Regions from separate parts of the Ruegeria sp. O5 genome, predicted to be linked through region 3. Evidence: riboswitches for the same ligand, from Rfam matches in the RefSeq annotation. Region 3 holds a riboswitch; each other region holds the start of a gene.
What was found. A riboswitch is a leader RNA that binds a small molecule or an ion and turns the genes downstream of it on or off. The one in region 3 is predicted to bind cobalamin.
Positions count from the first base shown of each region.

Region 1: another riboswitch for cobalamin. It lies ahead of ACR0M3_RS16960 (hypothetical protein); the one in region 3 lies ahead of ACR0M3_RS10045 (ABC transporter substrate-binding protein).
Region 2: another riboswitch for cobalamin. It lies ahead of ACR0M3_RS04200 (DUF1636 family protein); the one in region 3 lies ahead of ACR0M3_RS10045 (ABC transporter substrate-binding protein).

Region 1 is NZ_JBQERN010000018.1:6,432-16,538, reverse strand. It holds gene ACR0M3_RS16990 (SRPBCC family protein) at 1-41, opposite strand, end outside; gene nudC (NAD(+) diphosphatase) at 80-1,063, opposite strand; gene ACR0M3_RS16980 (bifunctional 2',3'-cyclic-nucleotide 2'-phosphodiesterase/3'-nucleotidase) at 1,247-3,115, shown strand; RNA gene ffs (signal recognition particle sRNA small type) at 3,155-3,253, shown strand; gene rsgA (ribosome small subunit-dependent GTPase A) at 3,412-4,440, shown strand; gene ACR0M3_RS16965 (alpha/beta hydrolase family protein) at 4,476-5,333, opposite strand; cobalamin riboswitch at 5,467-5,685, shown strand; gene ACR0M3_RS16960 (hypothetical protein) at 5,776-6,183, shown strand; gene ACR0M3_RS16955 (protein-tyrosine phosphatase family protein) at 6,175-6,687, opposite strand; gene ACR0M3_RS16950 (DNA polymerase III subunit gamma/tau) at 6,860-8,623, shown strand; gene ACR0M3_RS16945 (YbaB/EbfC family nucleoid-associated protein) at 8,814-9,167, shown strand; gene recR (recombination mediator RecR) at 9,229-9,822, shown strand; gene ACR0M3_RS16935 (class I SAM-dependent methyltransferase) at 9,882-10,107, opposite strand, start outside.
Region 2 is NZ_JBQERN010000001.1:838,354-848,460, forward strand. It holds gene ACR0M3_RS04185 (protein-L-isoaspartate O-methyltransferase family protein) at 1-163, opposite strand, end outside; tRNA gene ACR0M3_RS04190 (tRNA-Cys) at 388-461, shown strand; gene ACR0M3_RS04195 (NAD(P)-dependent oxidoreductase) at 640-1,635, opposite strand; cobalamin riboswitch at 1,738-1,942, shown strand; gene ACR0M3_RS04200 (DUF1636 family protein) at 2,037-2,411, shown strand; gene cobW (cobalamin biosynthesis protein CobW) at 2,416-3,471, shown strand; gene cobN (cobaltochelatase subunit CobN) at 3,475-6,768, shown strand; gene ACR0M3_RS04215 (cobalamin biosynthesis protein CobG) at 6,765-7,886, shown strand; gene ACR0M3_RS04220 (precorrin-8X methylmutase) at 7,886-8,515, shown strand; gene ACR0M3_RS04225 (precorrin-2 C(20)-methyltransferase) at 8,512-9,240, shown strand; gene cobJ (precorrin-3B C(17)-methyltransferase) at 9,237-10,001, shown strand; gene ACR0M3_RS04235 (cobalt-precorrin-6A reductase) at 9,992-10,107, opposite strand, start outside.
Region 3 is NZ_JBQERN010000006.1:9,275-19,381, reverse strand. It holds gene ACR0M3_RS10075 (aldehyde dehydrogenase) at 1-1,468, opposite strand, end outside; gene ACR0M3_RS10070 (dihydrodipicolinate synthase family protein) at 1,474-2,391, opposite strand; gene ACR0M3_RS10065 (GntR family transcriptional regulator) at 2,399-3,109, opposite strand; gene ACR0M3_RS10060 (GlxA family transcriptional regulator) at 3,276-4,226, shown strand; partial or broken gene ACR0M3_RS10055 (ABC transporter ATP-binding protein) at 5,118-5,627, opposite strand; gene ACR0M3_RS10050 (FecCD family ABC transporter permease) at 5,624-6,673, opposite strand; gene ACR0M3_RS10045 (ABC transporter substrate-binding protein) at 6,670-7,674, opposite strand; cobalamin riboswitch at 7,828-8,020, opposite strand; gene ACR0M3_RS10040 (DUF302 domain-containing protein) at 8,723-9,580, opposite strand; gene ACR0M3_RS10035 (DUF4345 domain-containing protein) at 9,582-9,971, opposite strand; gene ACR0M3_RS10030 (arylsulfatase) at 10,098-10,107, opposite strand, start outside.

The DNA of each region.
Region 1 (10,107 bases), on a different contig from region 3:
TGGATGGGGGCCTCGATATCTTCGCGCGCTGAAAACTGCATAACGACCTTTGCTGTTTTATTGCTGAGCCAATGTTCCCTCAGTCCAGAGTATCTGCAAGCCAGTTCTGAAGCAGAAAATGAGCGATTGCCCCTTTGCGCGCTGGCAATAGCCTAGGATGATCACCGGCAAAGGCCTGCATCATTTCAGATTTGCTGACCCACATCGCCTCTTCTATCTCGACCGGGTCGATCACGATGTCGCGTGACAGCGCCTCACCCGCACATCCAAACATCAATGAGGCCGGGAACGGCCAGGGCTGGCTGGACAGGTACGAAACCGCACCCACCGGCACGCCCGCCTCTTCCATCACTTCGCGGCGCACTGCTGCCTCAAGCGTTTCGCCGGGCTCAACAAATCCCGCCAGCAAAGAGAACATCCCGTCAGGCCAGCCCGGAGACCGGCCCATCAGCACGCTGTCACCATGCGTGATCAACATGATCACAACCGGATCGGTGCGCGGAAAGTGTTGCCCGCCACAGGACAGGCAACTGCGCTGCCATCCCCCTTGCGACACCTCGCTGGCGGCACCGCATCGGGCGCAATAGCGATGTGTTTCATGCCAGCCGATTATTGCCTTAGACGTGGCCGCCAGTTCCGCGTCGCGCGCCGACAGCCGTGTCATGATCCGGCGCAGTTCGGCAAACACGTGGCCTTGCGGTAAATCCGGGTGTTGTTGTTCGGACTTGTCCACGAAGGCGCCCAGACTGGTCAGATCCAGCCCCTCGGCTGTCCATGCGGAAATATCAACGGCAAACACGGGGGCGCTGTCGGCGCTCAGACCCAAAAACACCGGGGATTCAATGACGCCGCCGGGACCATTGCTGATCAGCGGATGCGTCATTGGGATCATGGCAAGCTGGTCCAGCCCCTCACCCTGTACCAGCAGTTTTCCACGCCACAGCAAGATACAGCGGGCGGCCGGGTTGTGCATCGCCTCGGTCAGCTTGTCCGCATCTCCGCGATACTGCGCCGCCCGGTCAAGGCCCGAACCGCCGAAGGTTACCTGCTCTGCGTTTTTCATTGGATTTCCTTTTGATCTTGCGCACAGGGCTGCCACGTCTCAGCCCGTGTTGCAATGGCTATTCAGGGATAGAAAATCCACCACCCTGCCGCTGAAAAGCCGCATGGTGGCCTCGGAAAAATCATCTAGAGTGAATTTTGATGGATTTAATCAATACACACATTCAATAGCAGAATACTCAAAGTGAAGATCCCCTCCTCGACGCAGGTACAGCCCATTGGTGACATTGGGAAAATTCGCATTCTGGCCACAACCGACCTGCATATGAACCTCACCGGTTTTGACTATTACACTGACACGCCAGACCAGACGGTTGGATTAACGCGCACTGCCAGCCTGATCCGCGCTGCCCGACAAGAGGCCAAGGACGCGCTGGTGCTGATGTTTGACAACGGGGATTCGTTGCAGGGAACCCCAATGGGCGATTGGGCGGCAAAGAGTGGCACTGCCCATCCGATGATGAAGGCGTTCGAAGCCCTGGATTATGACGCGATCGGGCTGGGCAACCATGATTTCGGGTTCGGGCTGGTGTCATTGGGCAACATCCTGACGCAAGCCCCCTGTCCGGTCGTTTGCAGCAACCTGTATCGCACGCGCGGCCCACAGCTCTGGCAGCGATACACCGTTCTGGACCGCACTGTATCTTTGAACGGTGAAGACATTCCCGTTCGCATCGGCATCTTCTCGGTTCTTCCGCCGCAAACGGCCTGTTGGGAGGCGCATAATCTGGATGACGATATCGTCGTCGAGGATATCCTGGTTGCGGCAAAGTCCCTGACGCAGACATTGCGCGACGAGGGGTGTGATATCATCGTGGCGCTTGCTCATTCCGGCCTTGGGGGCAACGAACCGGTGGCAGGGATGGAAAACGCCGTGATACCCTTGGCCGCGATCAAAGGCATCGATGCCATTGTGGCCGGGCACACTCACCTGACACTTCCAGGAGAGGGCCATGCCAATACCCCGATGGTCGATCACCTGACGGGGCTGGTACATGGAACACCCGTTGTCATGCCGGGATCAGCGGGCTCTTACCTGGGGGTTATCGATTTGGCCGTGACCGCCGGGCCGGACGGCAAAGTGCAAATCCGGGATTACCGCGTCGAACTGCGACCGGTTATCAGCAACGGCACAGCCGTCGGGGAAGACAGTGAAATTGCGGGCTTGTGTGAGGTGGCACATCGTATGACCCGTCAATCCGTTGCCGCACCGGTGGCACATATCCCGGATACATTGCACAGCTATTTCAGTTGCTGTGCGCCGGATCGCGGGCTGACCCTCGTAGCTGCGGCGCAAGCCGCCGCACTGCGCCCGTTTTTGCAGGGACCAGACCTGGCCGATCTGCCGATTTTGTCGGTTGTTTCGCCCGCCAAATCCGGCGGACGCTCAGGCCCGCGCCATTATACCGAGGTACCCGCCGGAGAAATATGTTTGCGCCATGTCGCGGATCTGCATGTGTTTCCCAACGAGTTGCGTGCAATCCGGATCAGCGGCGCGCATTTGCTGGACTGGTTGGAGATGTCGGCCAGCGTATTCAACCAGTTAAAGCCCGGTTCCGAACCCGAGCTGATCAACCCTGAACGGGCCGGATACAATTTCGACATCGTGTTTGGACTGTCTTATCAGATCGATCCCACGCGGCCGCCTCGTTACGATGCGCAGGGGAAAATAATCCGCCCCGACCAAAAGCGGATCAGCGATCTGACATATGCAGGCCGTCCCGTACGACCGGAGCAGATGTTCGTTATGGCGCTGAACAATTACCGCGCCAGCGGAGGCGGGCATTTTCCGCATGCGACAACGTCTGATCTGATCAGCCTGCCACCGCTGAGCATCAAGGACCTTGTGCAGGATTACCTGGCGCAGCACCTTCCGCCCGATCCAATCGCCACGCAGCCCTACCCGTTCTCGCTGATGCCGCAACGGGGCGTGACAACAATTCTTCGTACAGGTCCGGGTGCCCTGAAATATCTGGATGAGTTGCACAGGTTCGATCCCGTGTCGCTGGGCTCGGATGGCAGGGGATTTGAACGCATTCGCCTGACGCTCTGATGGGTTGTCTTTTCCCGATGCCTTCCCTATATCCGGACTCGAGAGGTTGGCGCGGGCGAGCGCCTCGCCAACCTGGTCAGGTCCGGAAGGAAGCAGCCACAACGAGCCCCGCTTGGGTCGATGTCCAACCTCTCACTTCGTGAACCACAGCCGCAGGAGGGCTTTATGATTGTAGTGAAAACCCTTCGGGCAGACTGGTTCTGATTCACCGGAATCACCGGACTGCCTGAACACACGACCTGCGGATGCGCGATTGCCATCCGTTGGCATTGCTGTTTCTGAAAACAGGCAGATAAATGTCTTATACGCTTTCGGACCTGGGATGGTCCTCTCACTTTGCCGCGCAACACGCGGCTTTTCCTTCTGACACGCCCTTTCGTATCGCATCGGTTCATCGGGACCGTCTGATCGGGCTGAGCCCGAATGGTGAAATCCCTTTGCTGACACCGGATAATCCGACCGGTTCATATGCCGTCGGGGATTGGGTTCTTGCGGACGCCGAATACCGCGTGCGCCACCTTCTGGACCGGCGCAGCCTGCTGCAACGCAGAGCTGCCGGTACAGGTGCCGCAACCCAACTGATTGCCGCCAATGTCGATGTTTTGTTCATCGTCAGCTCGTGCAATGCGGACTTCAACCTTCCCCGACTGGAACGTTATCTGGCGCTGGCGCATCAGGCCGGATGTTATCCGGTCGTTGTCCTGACGAAAGCTGACCAGTCGGATGACCCCGGCAGTTTCTCGGGACAAGTGCAATCTCTGGACCCTTTTCTGTCGGTGCTGGCGGTCAATGCGCTGGACCCGGCAGATGTCGAAAAGGTTCTGGCATGGTGCCCCAAAGGCCAGACCGGCGCGCTGGTCGGGTCGTCGGGCGTGGGTAAAACGACGCTCAGTAACGCCATGACGGATCAAAACCTCGCCACGTCTGGAATTCGCGAAGACGACGCGCGGGGCAGACACACGACAACGGTGCGCGCGTTGCACAGGATGGGTAACGGTGGCTGGCTGATCGACACGCCGGGAATGCGCGCATTGCGTTTGCTGGACGCTCAGGACGGGATCGACAACGTGTTCTCGGACATCACGGAGCTTGGCCAAAGCTGTCGCTTTTCGGATTGTCAGCACGAGACCGAGCCCGGCTGTGCCGTGCAGAACGCAATCGGCGAAGGCGTACTTGACCCGACCCGGCTGGACCGTTGGCGCAAGCTGCGGCGCGAAGATCAGCGAAACTCGGAAACCGTTGCCCAATCGCGGGCGCGGGACAAGGCGTTCGGCAAGATGGTGCGCGGTGTCATGCAGGACAAGAAGCTTCGCAAACGGCCATAACCGCAAGGTGTTAGGAAAACCTGCGTCGCGTCTGATCAGGCGATCAGGCGCGGCCAGACCGCTGCATTGCGACGGGCAAATGCTCCGATATGGCCTATTTCCGGCAGTCCGAATTCGGCAGGCTTCAGAAGGTGGCGTCTGGCCTCGGGGCCGTACAGATCGGCAAGGCGCCAAACTGCCTCGGGCGGAGCCATCTGGTCATCTTCGAAGGTGAACAGATCCACAGGTGTTCCAGAACTGCCCCAATGCGCATCAGGCAAATTCTGCCCGATCTCGGGAACGTAGCTAAGAGGAGCTGTACACCATTTGCGCCATTGCCAGTAGACCGAGGCGGGCAGGTCCGAACCAAACCCGATTGCTTTGCCGGGCAGATACCCAAGCGCCCGTACCATCAACGGTGCATGGCCATACCAGAACAGCCCTGCCAACCCCCGATAGGGCCATGGGTGATCTTTCAAAGTCACCAGCCCCGAACACACACCGATCATGCGGTCGATCTGGTCGATATCCGGCTGCACTGGCCCCAGCATCGCACCGACCGAATGGCCGATGGTCCACTGCTGCGCCTTAGGAAACCGCCTGCGCATCTCGGCCCGCGCCGCAGGCATATCGATCAACGCCCAATCCGCCATAGTTGCAGTTGCGTCTTTCAGGCGGCCGACCAAAGAAAGCCCGTAGTCCCGATAGTCATAGGTCAGGCAAGCTATCCCCCGCTCGGTAGCAAGCCATCGTGCGAAGTGTTGATAATAGTCACGCGGCACACCCGTGGCACTGTTCAGCACGATAACCGTGTCCGGCTCACCCACTGGCCGGTACAGCCGCGCCGACAAGGTCACAGACCCGGACGGAAAGCGGAAATCTTCGATCAACACTGTCTGTTCCGTATCCAACATGATCCCCGGCTTTCGCTGAAAAAATCGGTTTGCCTGCCTTCGATGCCGACGACACTAAGCCGGAAGGTAAACCGCATCCAGCATGACCAAACGTCCGGCCTAAAGATCGGCTTGACTCGGAACGCGATCAGGCGCTAGCGGTTGTGTGATGGTTTCCGGCCCCCACAAGAGGTCGGGATGAAAAGGGAACACGGTGCGGTTTGTCTGGTCACACAGATATCAACCAAGTCCGCGACTGCCCCCGCAACTGTAAGCGGTAAGTAATGCCGAAATACCACTGGCCCACGGGCTGGGAAGGTCGGCAGAGCAATGACCCGCAAGTCAGGAGACCTGCCATCGGAACTGAAACCGAAACTCGGGCGGGGTGTCCGGGCAGGTCCTGACAGCGAGATGCTGTCCCACCTGCCCCAATATCCAGCCCACCACGCGCGGAGGGCGCAGGATGATCTGGAAGACAAAGTCACACGAATACAGCGCAACTGTGTGCCAGCGGACGGGCAATACCTGCCCGGCTTTGGCGCGACTGGCCCGCTCGATTTCCGAAGCCATGGCGCAGGCGGTTTCGGCCACCAGCGAAGATTTCGAATTTGAAGGCAACAGCGCGCTGTCACATTGCGCGGAAGGGTGCATGGCAACGATCCGAGCGCGATCCGACAGCGTTCGCGTTTTCTGCGGGGCGCACCCTGATACGGCAATTCGGGACCTTGATGCCTATGCCGATTTGATCTTCGGACCTACATTCAGCACGCTGCCCTCGGGCATTGTCGCGAACCCGCCTTGCGCCATGATCGAGGTTTCAACGATCCGGCCCCGGAAAACCGGCTACGCACCCCAGCAGCTGTCAGCTTGATCCCACTTCCACCTGTGCCGGGGTGATCCGGGACGCCCAGGCCAGCTGCGCATCGGTTTCGACAGCGCAGGGGCGCACGGCCCGCAGGCGGTCCAGTGCGTCGCTGGCGCGTTCACCGCATTCAACCATCAGTCGCAGAACAATCATCCCGGATCTGCCGCACCCCCCACGGCAATGCACAAGAACCCGGCCACCGCCCGACAGCGCATGTCGGGCCGTGGCGCTGACCTCTGGCCAGGCCTTCTGAACCGCCTGCGTCGGTGCTCCAAAATCTTCGATCGGCAGGTGAACCCACCGGCTGGCACGGCTTTGGATGTCGCTGCCAAAGTGCTGCGCGCCATCCTGAAGCATTTCAACATCCGTCGTCATTGAAATCACAAGGCCCGGTTTCCAAGCCGCAATCATATCCAGATCGCCGACGTAATCCCCGCCACGCCCGGGCATTGAAGTAAGGGCAAGCGTTCCGCCTCCGACCTGCAGAGCAAAAATGACCAGCTGCGACATGAAGTGCGTCCTCCCCCAAGATACTCTTTAAGAAATGAGTCATTAAATCCGCTGGACCAGTTTAGTTGGAAACCAGCCCGTTTCTGAAACAAAAAATCATCGCGCCCCACAGTGGACGCGGACTGCCGCCGCCACTACGCTGTGCCGAAGCACCGAATCCGAGCGAGAAGACATGACAGACACGCCCAGCCCCGCCTATCAGGTTCTCGCCCGCAAATACCGCCCGGAAACCTTTGCCGACCTGGTGGGTCAAGATGCTATGGTGCGCACCCTAAAAAACGCCTTCGAGGCCGACCGGATTGCGCAGGCCTTTATCATGACCGGCATTCGCGGAACGGGAAAAACCACCACGGCGCGGATCATCGCCAAAGGCATGAACTGCATCGGGCCGGATGGAACCGGAGGGCCGACAACCGAGCCTTGCGGTCAGTGCGAGCATTGCGTCGCAATCATGGAAGGTCGCCATGTCGATGTGATGGAAATGGATGCGGCCAGCCGTACCGGCGTCAACGATATCCGCGAGATCATCGACAGTGTCCGCTATCGCGCCGCCAGTGCACGCTACAAGATCTACATCATCGACGAGGTTCACATGCTCTCGACCAGCGCATTCAACGCGCTGCTCAAGACGCTCGAGGAACCGCCCGCACATGTGAAATTCATCTTCGCGACCACCGAGATTCGCAAAGTGCCGGTCACGGTTCTGTCGCGGTGTCAGCGCTTTGACCTGCGCCGGATCGAGCCCGAAGACATGATCGGCCTGCTGCGCAAGATCGCCGGGGCGGAGAGCGCGCAGATCGCCGACGATGCGCTGGCGTTGATCACCCGCGCCGCAGAAGGATCGGCCCGCGACGCGACCTCACTGCTGGATCAGGCAATCTCGCACGGAGCCGGTGAGACGACGGCGGATCAGGTCCGTGCGATGCTGGGTCTGGCCGATCGTGGACGGGTTCTGGACCTGATGGACATGATCCTGCGTGGTGACGCGGCAGGGGCGCTCACTGAACTGAGCGGTCAATATGCGGAAGGTGCAGATCCTCTGGCCGTGCTGCGCGATCTGGCCGAAATCACGCATTGGGTGTCTGTCGTAAAGATCACACCTGACGCGGCCGAAGACCCGACAGTTTCCCCCGACGAACGCACACGGGGCCAGCACATGGCCGAGGCCTTGCCGATGCGGGTTCTGACCCGGATGTGGCAAATGCTGCTGAAGGCGCTGGAGGAAGTCTCTGCCGCGCCCAACGCGATGATGGCCGCCGAAATGGCTGTTATCCGACTGACGCATGTCGCCGATTTGCCCAGCCCCGAAGAGCTGATCAAACGGCTGCAAGACGTCCCACCTTCGCCTCCCGGCGGGCCGGGCGGGGGCATGTCACTGTCCCGGCAGGCCACTGTGGCAACGCAATCCAACGCGACCCCGCCGCCTGCCTATACATCGCCCCCGCGCGGCGCGGGTGGCGCACCGGTTGCCGCGCTGGCGCAGGATGCACAGACGGCCCTGGCCCGCTATCCAACCTTCGGGCATGTGGTGGAACTGATCCGCACAAACCGCGATGTGAAACTGCTTGTCGAGGTGGAAAGCGGCGTGCGCCTTGTGTCGTACCAGCCTGGCCGGATCGAATTCACCCAGACACCTCAGGCACCGTCGGATCTGGCGTCGCGATTGGGCTCTGCCCTGCAACGCTGGACCGGCAATCGGTGGGCCGTCTCCATTGTCTCGGACGGGGATGCCGCGACCATCGCGGAAGTGCGGGACCGGGCCGAACTGGCCCTGAAAGCCGAGGCCGAAGAACACCCGCTGGTTCAGGCCGTGCTGACGCAATTCCCCAAGGCAAAGATCATTCGGATCGAAACACCTGAACAGCGCGCCGCCAAGGTTGTGACCGAAGCCCTTCCCGAAGTCGAAGAGGAATGGGACCCGTTCGAAGAGGACTAGCCCCTGAGCCCGCGGGTCCAAGTTTCAAGAAACCGGCATACTCACGCCCCTCCACCATGCAACTGAGGGAGGGATTGCAGGCGCATAAATGATCGGTCCGCGACGCTCTGATCTGGACAGGCGGGAGACCTCTTGTGCCACCTGCCTGCGGTCCGTATTTAGAACCAAACAGAAACACAGGAGACGACTGATGCTGAAAGGACTCGGCGGGCTTGGCGGACTGGGCGACATGGCCAAGATGATGAAATCCGCACAAGACCTGCAAACCAAGATGACCGAAATGCAGGAAGAGCTGAACAACATGATGGTTGTCGGCGAATCCGGTGCAGGGCTGGTCAAGGCAACGGCCACAGCCAAGGGTGAACTCAAGGGGCTGGACATCGACCCGTCCATCTTCAACGGCGATGACAAGGAAGTGGTCGAAGACCTGATCCTGGCTGCCATCAAGGACGCTCAGGCCAAAGCCGCCGAACGTTCACAGGAAGAGATGGGCAAGCTGACCGAAAGCATGGGCCTGCCCAAAGACATCAAGCTACCGTTCTGAGCTTCATCTTTTCCCAAATACTCCCGCCGGAGGCTTCCTCCGGCGCAAAGCAGGACAGGCCATGGGCACGAACAGCGAAATCGACAATCTGATCGACCTGATGGCCAAACTGCCGGGGCTGGGCCCGCGCTCGGCCCGCCGCGCGGTGCTGCACCTGATCCGCAAACGCGCTCTGCTGCTGACGCCCCTGTCAGACGCCATGCAGCAAGTGGCCGTCACCGCCCGCGAATGCCTGAATTGCGGCAATGTGGGCACCACGGATATCTGTGACATATGCAATAGCGAGGCCCGAGCGACCGGCGAACTCTGCGTGGTCGAAGACGTCGCCGACCTCTGGGCGATGGAGCGGTCAGGGGTCTTCAAGGGCCGCTATCACGTGCTGGGTGGCACGCTGTCTGCACTGGACGGGGTCGGCCCGGACGAGCTGCGCATTCCCCGCCTCAGGGATCGGGTCCTGGCCGAAGGGATCACCGAAGTGATCCTTGCCCTGAACGCCACCGTCGACGGCCAGACCACCGCCCATTACATCGCGGATCAGCTGGAAGGCCAGGTGCGCCTGACCTCACTGGCGCAAGGCGTGCCCATCGGCGGAGAGTTGGATTATCTGGATGACGGGACGATCACGGCGGCGCTCAGGGCGCGTAAGGAATTGTAGACTGACGTGGGGTGTTACACCAGCTGTACGTGTCTGTCTCCTGGCTGTCTTTTGTAAGCTTATCCAGGGTTAACTGCTTCAAAAAAGTTTAACTTTGCGGGAATACCCACGCCCTCCGGCTTCTCGAATACCCTGAATTTTTCCATAACGGCTTCTTGTATTGCCGCGACATCCGCATCCGTTCCACAATACTTTTTTAGAATTCGCGCTGCTGGTCCTATGTTGGAAGCCAAGTCAGCAACTTTTTTGAGCGGTCCTTGATGTTTTAGTGTGATCGCCGAAACT
Region 2 (10,107 bases), on a different contig from region 3:
GATCAATCAGGCCGTCCACATAGGCCGCCTCGCGCTGAGAATCGGGCACGAAGCTTTCCCGCGGAACACTCAGCATCGCCTCAATGATCGGGAACTTGGTGACGTCAGAGGGGCGGATCTGTGTATCAACCATTGTGCGGCGCCGGGCTGCGAAGTCAGTCATTGGATATCTCGTCTCATTCCCAAAGATGTCGGGCTTGTGCCATATCCTGAACCTTCCAGCAACGCCCCTGTTGCCGCAACCTGAATCTTGATCACCTCCTTGGGCGTGGACGTCGGCAAATTTCGATCTTGCCGGCAATTTCGCGCGCAATCCACTGGACGCCCCAGAGGAAAGCTGTTAAAAACCCAGTCACACCACGGCAAGTATTTGATTTTACTTGAAAAGGCGAGTTGGCGGAGTGGTGACGCAGCGGATTGCAAATCCGTGTACACCGGTTCGATTCCGGTACTCGCCTCCAACTACATCCTAATCGCTGACTTGGCCCCGCAGTACGCGCGTGTGACGCTTGGTATTTTCAGACGTTCATGGCCCGCGATTCTGTCGAACTGCGGGCCAGATATGGCGTGTTTTTTCGGAACACCTGCCTACCCCTGCTCGTTCACGGGGCGCGATGTAGTCTGGTGTTTGCCTTACCCTCAGGCGCGCCCTTGTGGCACAACCTCGTATCCCGGCTCTTCCGGTTCATCATCCGTCATTTCGGCTGGAAAGCCCGGGGCGGTGATATCCAGGCCGGTTGCCTCTTCCAGCCGTTTGATAATATTTGGTGAAAGCTCGCGTTCGCCATATCGTGCGATACCATCGTTAAAGATGTTGATCATCACCGGGTTTATTTCCAGCGGCACCCCGGCGCGGTCGGCGACCTCCTGAAACAAACCGATATCCTTCTTCACCAGATCCATGGTGAAGGAAATATCGCGCGACCCGTTCAGGATGACCTGACTTTCGGTTTCGTGCACGAAGGATGTGCCGGACGAGATTTTGATCGCCTCATAGGTCGTGTTCAGATCCATCCCCGCAGCCTTTGCTGTAACCAGTGCTTCGGCGCAGGTAATCAGGTTGGCAGTGGCAAGATAGTTGGTCATCACTTTCAGCACCGAGGCCGAGCCCAGCTCGCCGGTGTGCAAAACCCGGCGGCCCATTGTCGTCAGGAACGGCAGAATTCGTTCAAACGTTTCCCGGTCACAGCCCGCAAAGATCGAGATATTGCCCGTCGCGGCACGGTGGCACCCGCCAGAAACCGGGCAATCCACAGCTGCACCGCCGCGTGAAATGACTTCGGCACCGAGGCGTTTGACTTCGGCTTCGTCTGTGGTCGACATCTCCATCCAGATCTTGCCGGGGCCCACTTCGGGCAACATCTCCTTCATGACTGCGTCCGATGCTGCCGGAGACGGCAGACAGGTGATCACCGCATCGCAATCGCGCATCAGCTGGGCGGGCCCTTCTGCCGCCTTTGCGCCTTTGGCGACAAATTCGGCCACCAGATCTGCGTTCAGGTCATGCACAGTCAGGTCAATGCCATTGCGCAAAAGGGATCCCGAAAGCTTGCCGCCAACGTTACCCAGACCGATAAATCCCACTTTCATATGACGCATCTCCAAGTTCGTCGTTTTCCCGTCATGCGACCACATACCGAACACGCACTTCATGCCGCCGAACGACGCCTACAGGTCGCTTTTTTCACCTTGGCTTATTTGTTGCGCGCGAACCGCTTGACAAGCGGGCCGGCGGTGCCGCATGTCCCGGACGTTGGTGTCGGCAACAGCCGATGAAAAGGGAATGCGTCAACGGTTCATCCGCCAAACGCAGCCGCCCCCGCGACCGTGACCGGAGAGGATGCCCAATGCCACTGGCCTGTGCCGGGAAGGCGGGACATCCGACAGAGCAACCGCTCTGGCATCCGCAAGCCGGGAGACCTGCCAACACCCGAAGTTGAAACCGGGCGGGGTGTTCCGGTGTCGGGTCCATGTGCAGACGTGGTGCCCGCATGAAACCCCGTCCCCCGCGAAGAGGATTTGGGGGGATGAGAGACATGACCGAGACCGCACCGGTAGAACTACTGGTCTGCACGACTTGCCGCCGGGGTCTGCCCGTCGAGGATGACGCTGAGCGTCCCGGCACATTGTTGCACAAGGCCTTGGAACAGGCTGCCCTGCCAGATGGCATCATTCTGAAACCTGTCGAATGCCTTTCGAACTGCGATCAGGGCTGTTCCATCGTTCTTCGGGGCGGGCCGGATCGCTGGACCTTTGTTTACGAGAACCTGAACGAAATCGATCACGTCGATGTCATCATCGATGGTGTGACCAAGTATCTGGCCACAGACGATGGTCTGGTGAAGTGGCGCGACCGTCCTGAACATTTCCGCAAAAACTGCGCCTCGCGCATTCCCCCGATTGGAGGCTGAGATCATGTCGAACCTAGAAAAACTTCCCGTCACCGTGATCACCGGCTTTCTGGGCTCGGGCAAAACCACGCTGGTGCGTCATCTGATGCAGAACCCGCAGGGAAAGCGTCTTGCGATTGTTGTTAACGAGTTTGGCGATGTGGGTGTTGATGGTGACATTCTAAAATCCTGCGCGATACCGGATTGCCCTGCGGAAAACATCATGGAACTGGCAAACGGCTGCATTTGCTGCACCGTGGCTGATGATTTCATCCCGACCATCGAGGCGCTGATGGCGCTGGAACCGCGCCCGGATCACATCCTGATCGAAACATCCGGCCTTGCACTGCCCAAACCGCTGCTGAAAGCATTTGATTGGCCTGATATCCGTTCGAAAATCACCGTTGATGGCGTGATTGCGCTGGCCGATGCCGAGGCTGTGGCCGCCGGTCGCTTTGCTCCGAACGTTGAAGCGGTGGATGCCCAACGGCTGGCTGATGACTCGATCGATCACGAAACACCCTTGTCCGAGGTGTTCGAAGATCAAATCTCGTGCGCGGATATCATCCTGCTGACCAAGCCCGATCTAGCAGGTCCCGAAGGTGTCGCGAAAGCCAAACAGATCATCGCCGCCGAGGCACCGCGGCCGCTTCCCGTTGTCGAGGTCGCCGAGGGTGTCGTCGACGTACGTGTCGTGCTTGGCCTTGAGGCTGCCGTCGAAGATGACATGGACGCGCGCCCGTCACATCACGATGGCCATCACGATCATGAGCATGACGATTTCGAGAGCATCATCGTCGAGTTGCCGGAACAGACCGACCCTGCGGAACTGGTAGCCAGAATCGAACGTCTTGCGACTGAGCTGAATATCCTGCGCGTCAAAGGCTATGCCGCCGTCGCTGGCAAACCGATGCGCCTGCTGGTTCAGGCTGTCGGCGCGCGGGTTCGTCACCAATACGACCGCCCGTGGGAGCCCGGTGAAGAGCGCCGCTCGCGCCTGGTCGTGATTGCCGAGCATGACGACATCAAAGAAGCCGAAATCCGTGATATCCTCGTGGGTGTGACCGAGGTTGCCGAGTAAGTCATGCACGTCGTCTTTCGCGAAAGCCACGGGCTCGAGGAAACCGAGACCCCAACCGATCTGGGCCAAAGCCCGGGTGATCTGGTTGTGCTGTCCTTTTCCGACAGTGACCTGGGCGCTTTCGCGGCGGGCTGGCATCGCGGCGGCGGGCCTGAGGGGCGGATGCCCACGATGCGGCTGGCCAATCTTGCGGCGCTGAAGCACCCTCTGTCCGTCGATACCTATGTCGAACAGACACTTGAAGGCGCAAAGGGCATCCTGATCCGTCTGATCGGTGGCGTGCCCTATTGGTCTTACGGATTGCAACAGGTTCTGGCACTGGCGCAGGCCAAAGGCATCGCTCTGGCCGTTTTACCGGCGGATGGGCGCGAAGACACTCGGTTGGATGAGTATTCGACCCTGCCCCTCTCGACCCTGAGGCGGCTGGCACATCTGTGTGACACCGGCGGCGAAGTCGCCGCGCAGGCCGCATTGGCCCAGATGGCGCTGGCAGCAGGGCTTTATGCCGGGCCAGTGATAGGCGCAAAAACCCTGCCCGAATGCGGTGCGTGGTGCCCGGATCAGGGTGTCGTCCCGGTGGATTCCGCGTTCGATAACGATGCGAAACGCATCCTTGTCACCTTCTACCGCGCATATCTGACATCCGCAGACACCGCCCCGGTCGCGGCCCTGATCCGCAGCCTGCGCGCCCGCGGGCTCCAGGCGGTGGGTCTGTTTGCCCCGTCACTCAAGGCCCCGGTCGCTGCCGACTGGCTCAGGGAACAGGTCGTTGCCCTGAGACCATCGGCGATCATCAACGCCACTTCATTCTCGGGCAAGGGCGCATCCGGCACGTCGCCTCTGGACGCAGCGGATGTGCCGGTGTTTCAGGTCGCCCTCGCCACCTCGCGACGCAAGGCCTGGGCCGAGGCGGAACGCGGCCTGTCACCCGCCGACCTCGCCATGCACGTGGTATTGCCCGAAGTGGACGGGCGAATATCGGCAGGCGTTGTCTCTTTCAAAGAGCCGGGCAAGCGCGATCCGCATCTGGAATACTCGCGTTTTGCGCATCGGGCCGAGCCGGACCGGATCGAGGCGATCATCGACCGGGTATCGGGCTGGCTTGCCCTGAATGACAAACCAAAGGCAGATCAGATTCCCGCATTGGTACTGTCCACATATCCGGGCAAAGACTGGCAAATGGCCCATGCGGTCGGTCTCGACGCACTGGCCTCGGCTGAGGCGATGTTGTCTGATCTTTGCGGTGAAGGCTACGACACAGCAGCTGGCGAACCAATTGCCGACACACTCTTGGAGGCCCGGATATCGTGGCCGCTTGAGGATTATCTGAGTGCACTCGCAGAATTGCCCCAGATCCTGCGCACCGATCTGCACACCGTATGGGGCAATCCCGAGCAAGACCCAACTTTCGCTCATGGCGCGTTTCACTTCACGGCTTTGCGACGCGGCAAGGCACTGGTCGCACTGCAACCAGAACGCGGAACACCTGAGCTGCGGGATGACGACTATCATGACCTCTTGCGCACCCCGCGCCACAGTTATGTCGCCTTCTATTTGTGGCTGCGCAAAGGTCTTGGCGCGGACGCGCTGATCCATATCGGTGCGCATGGCACACTGGAATGGCTGCCCGGCAAATCGGTCGCCCTATCAGCAGACTGCTGGCCCGAGGCGCTGATCCGTGACCTGCCGGTGATCTACCCGTTCATCGTCAACGACCCAGGTGAGGCCGCGCAGGCCAAGCGCCGGATCGGCGCGGTGACCCTGGGCCACATCCCGCCCCCCATGAAAGAAAGCGGAACGCCTGACCGGATGGTGCGACTGGAAGCCCTGCTGGACGAGTTCTCAAACGCGGACGGCCTTGACCCCAGACGCCGTGACCGGTTGCAGGAAGATATCCGGGATGAGGCGCAAGCCATTGGGCTGGAGCACGATCTGGGCCTGAACCAGGCCACCAGCACCGCGGAAGCAATCACGCGCATCGACCGCTTTGTCTGCGATATCAAAGAAAGCCAGTTTGGCGACGGGCTGCACGTCTATGGGCGTGTTCCGGATGTGATCGGCAGTTTCGACCCAGCCCCATCCGCCCATGCCGAACGCAAGGCACTGATCAATGCGTTGGCTGGCAAGCGGATCGAGGCTGGCCCGTCCGGCTCGCCCTATCGGGGCCGCTCTGACGTGCTGCCGACCGGGCGAAACCTGTTCACCACCGACCCGCGGTCTGTGCCCACCCGCGCAGCCTACACGCAAGGCGTGAAACTGGCCGAGGAACTGGTACGGCGGCACTTGCAGGAGGAAGGCGATTACCCGAAAGGGCTGATTGTCGATCTGTGGGGATCGGCCACCATGCGCACTGCGGGCGAAGAATTCGCCATGGCCCTGCACCTGCTGGGTGTAAAGCCGGTTTGGGATAAGGGATCCGAGCGGGTTTCGGGTATTGAAGTGCTGCCCATCACCGACCTGAGCCGCCCGCGCCTGGACGTCACCCTGCGGGTTTCAGGCTTGTTTCGCGATGTGTTCCCTACGTTGTCAGCCCTTTATGGTCAGGCGGTCCGGGCTTTGTCAGAGCGTGATGAAGCGACTGACTGGAACCCCTATGCCGGTCACGCCCCGGCTGCGCGGGTGTTTGGCCCGGCACCCGGCAGTTACGGCCTGAACATGACCCATCTGTCCGAGACCTATACGGACGAGGCGCGCGCCCAAGCCGGGGAGGCATGGCTTGAGGCCAGCTCGTACGCGCTGGAAGGTGAGCACGTTGCGCAAGACAAAGCGGGAATCACGGATCGTGTCGCCAATGCCGACAGTTTTGTTCACCTCCAGGATCTGACGGAAACTGACCTGCTGCTGGCCAACGACTATGCCACGCATGAAGCCGGTTTTGCCGCCGCCAAAAACATCACTCGTGGCACCGCTCAGCTTTACCATCTGGACAACACCAACCCCAATAATCCGCGCGCCCGGACTCTGCCGGAAGAAATCAGCCGCGTCGTTCATGCCCGCGCTGCCAACCCCGGCTGGATTGCCGGGATGCAGCGCCATGGGTTTCGCGGCGCCGCCGAGATCGCGGCGACGCTGGATCACATGGCCTCATTCGCACATCTGTCGGGCACTGTCGCTCCGCATCTGTTTGATCTCTACCACGAAGCCACATTGGGCAATGAGGCCGTTGATGCCTTTCTGCAAGAGGCTAACCCGAAGGCCCATCAGGCCATGCAAGACAGGTTCCGTGCACTGCTGGAAGCGGGGCTTTGGAACACACGCCGGAATTCGATCCGGGCCGATTTGGAGGGTTTGGGATGAGTGCACCTATCGTTCAAGGATGGTGTCCCGGCGCGCATCGTCCGATGATGTCAGGCGACGGGCTGGTCGTGCGGGTCCGTCCGCGTCTGGCGCGACTGAATGCCAGGCAGGCTATTGGTTTGTGCGAACTGGCTGAACGGTTCGGCAATGGCACCATCGACCTGACCAATCGTGCCAACCTGCAACTGCGCGGCGTGGATGAGCGCGACCACCAGCCGTTGCTAGTGGAACTTGCGGCGCTGAACTTGCTTGATGCGGAACCCGGCATCGAAGTACGCCGCAATATTCTGGTTACACCGCTCTATCAGGCGGGCGATTTGACCGCGCGGCTGACACAGGAGTTGATTGATCGACTGGCCGAATTGCCTGCTCTGCCCGCTAAGTTTGGTTTTGCCATAGATACAGGCCCGAAGCGCCTGTTAGCCTCAGATTCCGCAGATATTCGTCTGGAACTGGGTGCCGACGGTCTGATCCTGCGCGCCGACGGCTGCAAAACCGGGCGACGTGTGACCGAGGATGACGCCATTGACCACGTGATCGCGCTGGCCCGATGGTTTGCCCAAACCTATACGGCCGAGACACGTCGCATGGCGCGGGTCACCCACGCGTTGCCACAGGAATGGCAGGGATTTGCCCCCGGTCCTGTCGGTGAAAAACTGCAACCCGGCCCCTGTGAACTGGGTGCTCTCTATGGCGCGGCGTTCGGCTCGCTGCCTGCGCGCAAGCTTTGTGAACTGATTGAAGCCAGCGGCGCTTCAGCCCTGCGTGTCACCCCGTGGCGACTGATCCTGCTGGAAAGCGGGGCGGCGATACCCGCCCCGGATTTTGTCACGGACGGAGCCGATCCGATGATGACAACCGACGCCTGCCCCGGCGCGCCTTTCTGCCCGCAAGCGCAAGTGGAAACCCGCGACATCGCCCGTGCATTGGCCCAGCGTATTCCCGGTCGCCTGCATGTCTCGGGCTGCGCCAAAGGATGCGCCCATATGGGCCCGGCCGACATCACAGTGGTCGGAAACAACGGGCGATTTGATCTTGTCAAAAAGGGCCGCGCAGGGGATGAGCCCTGCCAACGCGGGCTCGCCCCCGAAACACTCATGACCATGGACTTCACCTGATGCCCCACACTTACGAAACTGATGGCGCGGCGATCTACAAGGAAAGCTTTGCCACCATCCGGTCCGAGGCTGATCTGACCCGCTTTGATGCCGATGAAGAGCAGGTCGCCGTTCGGATGATCCACGCCGCCGGCATGGTCGGGCTGGAGGAGTTTGTACATTTCTCACCCGGATTTGTGCAGACCGCACGCACGGCGCTGGAAAACGGCGCGGCGATCCTGTGTGACGCGCGCATGGTCAGCGAGGGTGTGACCCGCTTCCGTCTGCCTGCAGACAACCAGGTGATCTGCACCCTACATGACGAACGCGTGCGCCCTCTTGCCGCCGAAATGAGCAACACCCGTTCGGCCGCTGCGCTGGAACTCTGGCGACCGCATCTGGAAGGTGCTCTGGTCGCCATCGGAAACGCGCCCACCGCGCTGTTTCACTTGCTGAACATGCTGGAAGACCCCGATTGCCCGCGCCCTGCTGCGATCATCGGCTGCCCGGTCGGATTTGTCGGAGCGATGGAGTCCAAAGACGCGTTGTGGCAGGCGCAACCCGTTCCGTCCTGCATTGTCAAAGGCCGTCTGGGTGGCAGCGCCATCACCGTTGCAGCCATCAACGCCATCGCAAGCCGGGCGGAATGAAAATGGGTACCATATACGGCGTGGGCCTTGGCCCCGGTGACCCGGATCTGATGAGTGTCCGGGCCGATCGCCTTCTGCGCAACGCCAAGCACGTGGCATTCTTTCGCAAACCGGGTCGCAGCGGTCAGGCCCGCAAAATCGTCAACGGGATGATCCCCGAAGGCGCGGTTGAATTCCCGATGGAATACCCTGTGACCACCGAGATTCCGGTCACCGATCCGCGTTATAATGAATTGCTGGCGGCGTTTTATGAAGAGTGCACAGCACACCTGAAGACGCTGTCGGCACAGGGTGAGGATGTGGTGGTCCTGTGCGAGGGTGATCCGTTTTTTTACGGCTCGTTCATGCATCTTTACAATCGGTTGCGTGACGAAGCTCCGGTTGAAGTTGTGCCAGCCATCACGGGTATGTCCGGTGCGTGGACGGCCACGGGCGATCCGATCACCTGGGGGGACGATGTGCTGACCGTGCTGGTCGGCACCCTGCCCGAGAAAGTTCTGGCTGAACGCATGGCGCAGACAGATGCCTTGGTCGTGATGAAAATCGGGCGGAACATCGACAAGGTGAAACGCGCGCTGAAAACCTCTGGTCTGTATGACCGCGCATGGATTGTCGAATACGCGCAGATGCCGAACCAGGCGGTGACAAAATTGTCTGAGGCCTGCGAGAAGATCACCCCATATTTCTCGATCATCGTTGTTCATGGTCAGGGGCGCCGACCATGAGCGGCTGGGTCAAGATCGCAGGCCTTGGTCCGGGGGACGAGGCGCTGGTCACCCCCGAAGTTACAGCGGCTTTGGCCGACGCCACCGATGTGGTGGGCTACATCCCTTATGTGGCCCGCGTGGCCGACCGCCCCGGCCTGACCCTGCACGCCAGTGATAACCGGGTTGAAATCGACCGCTCGCAACACGCGCTGCAAATGGCGGTCGAAGGCAGGCGGGTGGTTGTTGTGTCCTCGGGCGATCCCGGTGTGTTTGCAATGGCGGCAGCGGTGTTCGAAGCGTTGGAGAATGGCCCAACAGAATGGCGTGACATTCAGATAGATGTGCTGCCGGGGATCACCGCGATGCTGGCCGCATCTGCCCGCGCGGGCGCTCCGATGGGGCATGATTTCTGCGCCATCAACCTTAGCGACAACCTAAAGCCTTGGGCACTGATCGAAAAACGCCTGCGCTTGGCTGCGCAGGCCGATTTTTCGATGGCATTCTACAACCCCCGCTCGAAGTCTCGCCCGGAAGGCTTTGTAAAGACACTGGAAATCCTACGCGAAGAATGCGAGCCCGAGCGGGTGATCCTGTTTGCGCGCGCCGTGTCACGAGCGGATGAGGTGATCCGGGTTTCTACTCTTGCCGAGGCCACGCCCGAGATGGCGGATATGCAGACCGTGGTTATTGTCGGTTCGTCGCGCACCCGAGTCATCGAACGCAAAGGCACGCCGATCGTCTATACGCCACGCTTCACCCCGGTCGAGGATCAGGGATGAGACACCCAGTCCAGAACCTGTGTGACAGCCGAAAGCTCGGTCCGCTTAGGCAGAACAGGGCGCTCGATCATAAGCACTGGCAGGCCCAGCGCCCGCGCTGCGTCCA
Region 3 (10,107 bases):
CCAGATCGATCCAGATGGTTTTCAACTGGGTGTACTGGTCATGCGCGTGGATCGAGTTATCGCGACCCCCAAAACCCGACTGCTTGTAACCACCGAAAGGTGTCGTGATGTCACCTTCGCCGAAGCTGTTCACCGTCACGGTGCCTGCGCGGATCATCCGCGCACCACGTATGGCGCGTTTGACATTGGCCGTGAAGATTGAGGCGCATAAGCCATAGTCGGTGTCGTTCGCGATCTGGATCGCTTCATCGAAGCCCGAGACTTCAATTACCGACAAGACAGGGCCAAAGATCTCCTCGCGCGCCAATGCAGCGTCGTTGCCGGGCACTTCGACCACGGTGGCCTCGACAAACCCGTTGTCCGCTTTGCCACCGATCACCACGTTCTCGGCCTGATCCAGATAGCCACAAACCTTGGTGTAGTGGTCTTCGCTCACCAGTGCGCCCATGCGGGTTTCGGGGTCGAGCGGGTCGCCGGTGTTCCATTGTTTGACGTGATGCGCGATGCGCTCCAGCAGCTCGGCCTTCACTTTCTTATGCACGATCAGGCGTGACGAGGCCGAGCAGTTCTCCCCCATGTTCCAGAATGCGCCATTGACGATATGCGCCGCCACCCGGTCGAGGTTTTCGGCATCCTCCATCACGATGGCAGGGTTCTTGCCGCCCATCTCAAGCACCACCTCTTTGGCGTTGCTTTCCGCCGAATAGGTCAGAAAGCGTTTGCCGGTCACGGTCGAGCCTGTGAAGGACACCATGTCGATATCCATGTGCCGCCCAATGGGTTCGCCCACCTCGGTCCCGCCACCAGGTACGATGTTCAGTACACCGCGTGGCAAACCGGCCTCCATCGCCAATTCGGCAAGGCGCAGGGCCGTCAAAGTGGTTTCCATCGCCGGTTTCACAACAACAGAACAGCCTGCCGCCAGCGCTGGCCCGATCTTCCATGCCAACATCAGCAGCGGAAAATTCCACGGCAGCACCAGACCCACAACGCCGATTGGCTCGCGCACCACCATGGCGATGTGATCGTCGCTGGCGGGCGAAACCTGATCGTAAATCTTGTCAATCGCCTCGGCGTGCCACTTCAGGCAGTGGATTGTCTCGGGCACATCAACAGTTTCGCAGTCGTAGATGGTCTTGCCGCTGTCGATACTCTCCATTACCGCCAGTTCACGGGCGCTGCGAGCCATCAGTTTGGCCAGCCGGATCAGCACATCCTTGCGCTCGGCGGGGTGCAGTTTGGACCAGCGGCCATCGTCGAACGCCTCACGAGCTTTCTTGACGGCAAAGTCCACATCCTCCGCGCCACAGGATGCGATATCGGCCAGCTTTTCACCGGTTGCAGGGTTCTCTGTCGCAAAGGTCTGGCCCGAAACCGCCGGACGAAACGCGCCGTCGATAAAGGCGCCTGTCGGCAGGCTCAGACCTGCGGCGATGGATTTGTACTCGTCCTGTGTCAGCAGATCCATGTTTGTCACCCCTCAGCCACGATGTCGGCGATTGTCTTTCTCAGCACGCGCGTCACCTGTTCTAGCGCGCGCTTGTCATCTTTGTTCAGGCCCTTCAGCGGAGGCCGCATGATACCCGCGTCGATCCCGTTCATGGTGACGCCATGCTTGATGGTCTGGATAAACTTGCCGCCCTGTTCCAGCACCCGCATCAGCGGCATCATCGCTGACATGATCCGACGCCCCTTGGCAAAGTTGCCTTCGATCACGCAGGCCTGATACAGCGCCACATGTTCCGCTGGCAGGAAGTTCGAACCGCCGCAGACCCAGAATGGTGCGCCCCAGGCGAAAAACTCCAGTGCCTGATCGTCCATGCCACAGCCCAGCTGGATATGCGGATAATCCCGGGCCAACAGATGCACCCGGTTGATATCGCCCGAGCTTTCCTTGATGCCGCAGAAATTTCGGCTACGACCTACGCGGTCAAGGAACTCTTCTCCCATCATTGTGCCGGTACGGTGCGGATAGTTGTACAGCATCACCGGCAGGTCGGCGGCCTTGTCGATGGCCAGTGCATTCAGCGCGTTTTCGCGATCCGTCGGCACCGAGTAGGGCGGGCTGGCCAATAGGATGGCGTCCGCGCCGATGTCGCGCGCGCCCGCGGCCAACGCAATTGAGTCCGAAGTCAGCATCGCGCCCGTGCCAACCACCAAGGGCAACCGCCCTTTCAGGCGCTGATGCGTGAATTTGGCCAGTTCCAGCCGCTCCGCCACGGTCTGGGCATAATTCTCACCTGTGGATCCGCCGGAAATCAGGCCGTGCACACTATTTTCGATCAGGTATTCGATCACGTCGGACAGGGCGTCCCAGTTCACGCTGCCATCGTCGTGATAGGGGGTGACCACAGGGGTATATATCCCTTCAAACTTGAAAATCGGGTTCATTCCGTCCTCATGCGGGTTTCGAAAATGGTGGGATACCCATCGGCACATCCAGCGCGTCAGGCATCACGAACATCCCGATCTGATCCCGGGACAGGTTCCAGTGATCCTCGGCCAGTTTCGCCGCCGCGGCTTCATCGCGTGCCTCGATGGCTGCGATGATCGCGTCATGCTGTTGGCTGGCCAGCGACAGGTTTTCGGACATTTCAACTGTCTGTGGCCGGTAGAATGTCATGCCAATCCGTGCATGATCGATCAGCAGCCGGTTGAATGACGGCAGCAGGTAGACATTGCCGGACATCTCTCCGGTCACGTCATGAAAACGGTTGTTGGCAAGTGCGCGATCTTCGGCCGACCCTGAACGAAGGGCAGCTTTGAATGCTTGCTGAGCCGCTTTCAGTTCTTCGATTTGCGCGTTAGTCGCGTTCACTGCCGCCAGACGCAGGATGGCCCCGTAAACCATCGGCGCGGCAAGGAAGAAATCGCGCAGTGTGGTGTAGGACATTTCCGAAACACGGGCACTGCGGTTTTTTCGCAGATCCAGATAGCCTTCGCCAGCCAGTTGACGAAACACTTCGCGCAGAGGCGTGCGCGACAGGCCGAATTCATCGGACAGATGCGCCTCATCCAGATCGTCACCTGGACGAAGGCGCAGCGTCAGGATGGACATCTTCAGGTGTTCTCTGAGCGCATTTTTGCGCGACTTGGCTTCGTCTTTCATCCTTTGGCCTCACTATGTCCTGTGGCCGCCGCGTTCGAATCGCGGAGGTCACAGTTTTGTATTTCTAAAAAATACAACTTGTATACAAAAAAATCTCGTGCAGCATGGATGTCTGCAAAATAGACTCACGTTCGGGCGTCGGCCCAGTTTGGAAATGGTCCTGCTCATGCCTCAGACGCAGCACTTCGCCTTCATCCTGGTCGAGGAGTTTTCGCACCTCGCCTTTTCCTGTGCGGTCGAGCCGCTGAGAATCGCCAACCTTGTAAGTGGCGAAGAGCTGTATCGCTGGTCATTTGTATCCGAACAGGGCGAGCAGGCCGTGTCTTCCAATGGGTCCGTCACCCTTGTGCATTCCGGACTTGAGGAACTGTCCAAGTGCGATCAGCTCTTTGTTTTGTCGGGCATTCACATGCGTGACCACGTGACCCGTTCCCTTCTGGCCACACTGCGGCGCGAACGAGCGCGTGGAACGCGGATCGGGGCATTGTGTTCCGGCGCGTGGCTGCTGGCCGAGGCCGGGTTCCTCAATGGTATGCAGGCGGCGATCCATTGGGAATACCACGACGCGTTCATGGAAGCCTTTCCGGATATCAATCTGGTGCGCAGCGTCTTTGTCGCCGACGAAAAACACATTACCGCATCAGGTGGGACCGCGACCGCAGACCTGATGCTGCATCTGATTGAACGCGACCATGGCGAAGAGCTGGCCACCGATGTTGCGGATCAAATGGTCTATAACACGGTGCGTAATGCGACCGCCAAGCAGCGCGTTTCGCTGCAATCGCGCAATGGAATGCGCAATGCCCATCTGGCAAAGGCGATAGACATTATGCAGGACAGCCTGGAAACCCCAGTTTCCCCATCCTTCATTGCAGACAAATTGGGTATTTCCACCCGTCAACTTGAACGGTTGTTTGGCAAATACTTAAACACTTCCCCTAAAAGGTACTTTATGGAAATGCGGCTGGAACGGGCCCGGAAGCTGCTTTTGCAAACCGAGGCGTCGGTCACCGAAGTCGCCGTGGCCTGCGGCTTCGAAAATCCGGGTCATTTCTCTAGGGTGTACAGATCCAGTTTCGGCATCACGCCGCACGCGCAACGCAACAAGATCAACTGAAAAAGATGGGTTGCTGGTTCGCGCTTACCGGCGGGGGTGCCGCGATCTGTTGGCCTCGAACTGGCCTGATCTGGCACCCCCTGATCCTGCCGGGATACCCCCTCGTTAAAAACTGGACTAGTCAACAGACCGGCAGGATTACCCACCAATAAATCTCGATATAGGCATAAGTATATCAAGAACTTGTCATCCAGAGATTTGTTGTGCCCTGTTTCGTTAATCTACCGTTAATTTAAGGCTCAGATTGAGGCTTTGATTGTGGGTAATCTGCAATATCGACATGCGGTCGCCGCAATCTGTTCAACCTGATGGCGTGTCGTGATTTGTGTCAGGCCTCAGAGGTTTCCAAAAGGAATCTGTTTCACGGTTCAAAACAAGTAGTGAACATATCATTGAGGTTTGGTCGACCCACGCTCGGACAACGCGCCTGCTGATCATCTTTGAAGGCAAAAATACGAACGAATCCAATCCAGGTCAGAATCAAGACAGCATTCGACGGGCAACTTGACGGGTTGTGAGGAAACCCAAGTCAAGATTGCGCGCCGTTGGAATATGGCTTTGAGGCCGTAGATTGTACGTATCTGACATGCTGCGCTGACGACACTGATATCCTGTACGACCAGAAGCGATCGGAATCCGTCAGTCCAGATGATAGGACAGAAATCGTTCTGTCCCGCCGGCACTATACCCCCACTGTGCTTTGACACCGAAAACTTCTGAAACGGTTTCCAAAGACAGGGCATGTTCGGGCGGGCCAAGAGAGACCAGCCGCCCTTTTGACAAAACAGCCACCCGGTCACAGGCCATCGCCTGATTCAGATCGTGCAGCGCCATCACTGTCGTCACTTTTAGAATTCGAACACAGTTCAGGATCGACAGTTGGTGATGAATGTCCAGATGGTTGGTCGGTTCGTCCAAAAGCAAGAGTCCCGGTTGCTGAGCCAAAGCGCGTGCGATGTGCAGTCGCTGGCGCTCTCCTCCCGACAATGTCGCCCATTCTCTGTGTGCCATATCGGCCATTTCCACGGTTTGCAGGGCTTTGTCGACTTGCCAGGTGTCCTCGGCGCGCCACGGCCGTAAGGCCGACAGCCAGGGCGTGCGGCCCAGTTCGACCACGGATCGTGCAGTCACGCGTTCGGCCGTATCAGCCTGTTGTTCAACGATGGCAATCCGTTGGGCAATTTGTCTGCGCGACAAATGCGAAACGGGATGACCCGCTATGACGACTTTTCCTGAAACCGGACGTACCAACCCCGCCAGCAGGCGCATCAGCGTTGATTTTCCCGAACCGTTAGGTCCGACCAAAGCAAGTGTTTCGCCGGGCTCCACGACAAAGGATACGTCTGACAGCAAAGTCTTGCCGCGAACGGAATATGTCAGGTTTTGCGCCTCGATCTTCATCGGGCGCTCCTCTGGCCGCGCACCAAAATTACGGCAAAGGCAGGCGCACCGATCAGAGCGGTGACCACCCCAATCGGCAGAACCTGACCCGGGATGATGATGCGCGACACGATATCTGCGCCGATCAGGAAGACCGCTCCGATCAAGGCGGAGGTTGGGATAAGCCTGCGATGCCCCGGTCCCACAAGGAACCGGGCAGCATGAGGGATGACCAGCCCGACAAAGCCAATGGATCCGACGATAGAAACCATGACAGCTGTCGTGAGCGCGGTCGCAAAGATCAGGGTTGCCTGCACCCGACGTACCGATATGCCCAGGGAGGCCGCTGAATCAGAGCCGAAAATAAAGGCGTCCAGTGCTCTGGCGTGAAAGCGGCAAATGAGCCAACCGACAAGGGCCACCGGAATGGCCAGATACACATCCGGCCAGCGCACGCCGCTGAGGTTTCCCATCAGCCAGAACATGATCCCGCGCGCCTGATCGGCATTGGCGGATTTGGCGATGATGAAGGCCGTCAGCGCATTGAACAACTGAGACCCGGCAATTCCCGCCAGGACGATCTGTGCCGTCGCAACCCGTCCGCCCCCTGCGCCAGCGGCTCGGGCCAGCAACGCGACAAAACCAAAAGCCAAAAGCGCGCCATTGAACGCGCCAAAAGACAGCGACAAAGCCCCCCCACCCAAACCAGCGATGGTTACAGCCACGGCACCCGTCGAGGCCCCGGCAGAAATGCCCAAAATGTAAGGGTCGGCCAACGGGTTTCGCAGCAAAGCCTGCAACACGACCCCTGCGACAGCCAGACCGGCACCGCAGGACGCAGCGACCAGAGCGCGAGGAATCCGGTAGCTCCAGATAATACCCTGATCAATTGGGTCGACAGGAAAGTCCGCTCCGGCCAGCTTGTTGGCCAGAACGGAGAGAACCAAATCGGGCGACAGAGAGGTTTCCCCGATCATCGCGCCCGCAAGAACCGCCGCAATCAACAATGGCACGGTAAGGCACGCAGCCTTGAAACCCTGCCGTAAGATTGCGGCGGCCTCGTTCACAGGTTGTTTCCGATGGTATCCAGCTTCTCGGCCAGATCCTCCAGCGCCGGGATTGCGCGGATGGTGGCGTCCATGGCCTGCGCATCCATAATGACGATCCGGTCATTCTTGACCGCATCCATCTGGCTGGTCACCGGATCAGTGCGCAGGAACTCCAGCTTTTTCAGGTAGTCGTCCGCAGCAAAGCGACGGCGGTCCATCTTGGCGATAACAATCACCGTCGGATTGGCCTTGGCAATGGTTTCCCAGCCCACTGTTGGCCATTCTTCATCCGTCTCGACGACGTTGCGGATACCCAATTTACTCATCATGTATCCCGGTGCGCCTTTCTGTCCGGCCACAAACGGGTCGCTTTCCATTTCAGGAGAGGAAAACCAGAATACGGCTGACACATCGTCCAGCTTCACGGTTTGCGCCTTGGCGACGGCTGCGGCTTCGCGGGCCTTGTACTCGGCAACCAGGTCCGTGCCGCGTTCGGATACATCAAAGGCTGCCGCCAGTTCTTCGATACCCTGATACAGCGTATCGGTCGAGAACGCTTGCAGGCGGGTGCCATCGCCGCCGACTGTATTGTCTTTGCCGATGCAATCTGCAGGCATTACGTACGTTGGAATGCCCAGTTCGTGAAATTGCTCACGCGTGGCGACGATGCCCTCGGGTCCGACATGCCACTCATATTGCGCTGCGACCAGTCCCGGCCGCTTGGCAACAACGCTTTCAAAGCTGGGATCATTGTCTGCCAGACGCTCTACCTTGGCATTCACCTCGGCATATTCAGGCAGCACCTCGTTGAACCAGACCGAGGTTCCAAGAACCTGCTCGCCCAGACCCAGCGCATAAAGCACCTCGGTCGCGGCTTGGCCGACCGTGACTGACGACGTCACTGGCGCGTCAAACGTGACCGAGTGACCGCAGTTTTCGATAGTTAGGGGAAAGTTTCCTTCGGCGGCAGCGCTGGTAGCCAGCAAGGAAAGGCCAATCAGGCCAGTGCGTAGAAACATGACAATCGATCTCCATGTGTCAATGACCAGAGAACGGGTGAATGGGCATTTACCGAAGCAACAGACGCTTTACTGCCTGCCGTGAGCGCAGGGTAGAAAATAGACCGCCCGGCGCGTTTCTTCGGCAACCTCCCCGGACAACCCCGCCCGGTGTGTTTCGGTTTCATACCGGCAGGTCTCCTGACTGACGGGTCTTTGTCTGTCCTGTCTTCCCAGACCAAAATGGCCCAGTGACGGAAATGGACAGCGCTCGCCGCCTACAGTTGCGGGGGCAGTTCCGGTTGGCACCAAAAGGCACCTCGGATTCCCTCTTAGCCACATCGGGACCGGTAAAACGCGGGTACCTTAACACTTACCCTGCGGCAAGAAAAAACTCCGGGGTCTTTCCTATTTTCTCGCAAGAGCATGCACCTGCGCGTCTCAACATGGCGCTGATATCAGAAAAGCCGCTGAGAACGCGCCAAAATCCGGACCTAGATTCATAGTGTGTGATATTAGTGCAAATTGAGCATAAGCGTGCACGAATCAGTATTTTCTCGCATAGGTTGTGCAAAAAAATCTCTTAAAAACAATAGCTTAAAGAGAGACAAATTTGATGAAACACCATAACTGTGCAACGCGTGAAGCATAAGCGTGCAAGACCAAAATCAGGAGGCATAAGCGTGCAAAAGTAGAACAAAGACCAAGACCACTAGAAGTGCCGGCCCATGCCGCAAATATTGAAACAACACTAGTCCATCGCAAATTTGACGGGCTTCGGCGAGCATCGCACCTCGAAGACTTTTTCGAGAGCTACCCACTGCACCGAAATCGGATGTTGAGATGGCTCGGGTCAACTTCCGCTTTATCGGGCAAAGCTTCGCTTCTCTGCCGCGCAGCATCCCGACTGTACTACGTCAGCGATGCGCAGAAAGCGGCCTTTGCAAAGTTTAACGAACGGCCCAAAGCGTGGTAGGCCTGTTGCGTTGAGAACCGCTGAAATCAACCCAAAGCGGACGACGAAAAGATGGCCAATCGGCAAAGGTTTTTTGCGTTTTCCTAACAGCGGCTACTCAATTGCCTTGCGAAATGTCTCCGTCAGCCGTTTGTTCAAACCGTGATGAGGTTCGGCTGAAGAACCGTAGTGCAACTCCGCCAAAGCAGCGATGTCATTGAAAATGACTACGGAGCCGCCTTCTTCATTCGCGTAAACCAATAGTTTTTGGCAAAAGGCATCCAAACCAATTGCCGGAAAGTCCGCCATAGCCACACCACCGGGCGCTGGTCCGCCGAATAGCAAGAGAACAGCATCCGGCAGCTCCGTCCCCAGTTGGGACGCTTCGGCCGCAAAATCGATCTCCCCAAACCAGACTGTATCGTCCTGTCCCATCACAGCTGTCCTGACACGTTCCACTGCCTCTGGAACGCTGAGCTCAGATCGCAATTCGATGATGCCATGGTTTGCAACTAATCCTTTGGTCGGCGCTGGTGCTGCATCCAAGTCGTTCAGGACTTCGAGCAACTTGTTCTCAAATGCATTCAACGCTTGGGTATTGATTAGACCATGCCGAACTTTGAGAAACTGAGAGTCTGTGTATTCGATCTGCGGTCGACCATCCTGATCGAATGAAAGAACGCGAAAAGGAAGGTCCAGACCTGCACGTACGTTCTCCTCCAGTATAGGTGTGTTTACCTCTGGATCAGAGAAAACGAGTACACGAGATGCTGGCATTTCGACGCCTTCGGCCTTGGCCAGGCGCGCGTGATCTATCGATGCGATTGGAGCAGCTCCCGCTTCGGAAACGGCAGTCTCAAGCTCTAAGAAGTTTTCGTCCACCGCGGTCTGGACAGATGAAGATTGTGCAAAAGCGGATGCCGAAACTGATAAAGTTGCGATCATCGAGAAAACAAAGCCAGACCTCACCATTTTACCACTTCCTGTTTCCTCGTACTTTTTTCAGAGAAACCGCCGCCAGAGCTGCAAAAGCTATCTCGGCTGCAAGATAAAAGAGAAGTACCCCGTTCGGAACTCCATCGATAAGGATGCTTAGTATGCGCCCAACGGCCAGTCCTGACATAAACAAAAATAGAACCCACAGCGCGGGGCGTTGTAACTCTGGTTTCGAAGCAGCCGCCAACCAAAACAGAGCGTTTGCCAGGTAAAGACCCATAATCGCTCGGAACACGTGGGTTTGGTTCGTCCCTTCCACCGGAAATCTCAGCAAAACTGGGATCGAACGGCCGGGCATCAGACCGTATGATAACGCAATTGGCACGAGGCCGACGGCAGCAAGCAGAAGGACTAATCTAGCACTCATGGAGGACTCCTTCTCGTAGAGGTTTCGCTTTTTGCGAAATTCCTAGTCGGTTATTTTGGGCATCCGATGATCCGAGCCGGATGCCCACGCTGCGGTGGGAAAGGCGTATTGGTTGCCTCGCTTCCTCTACTGAGAG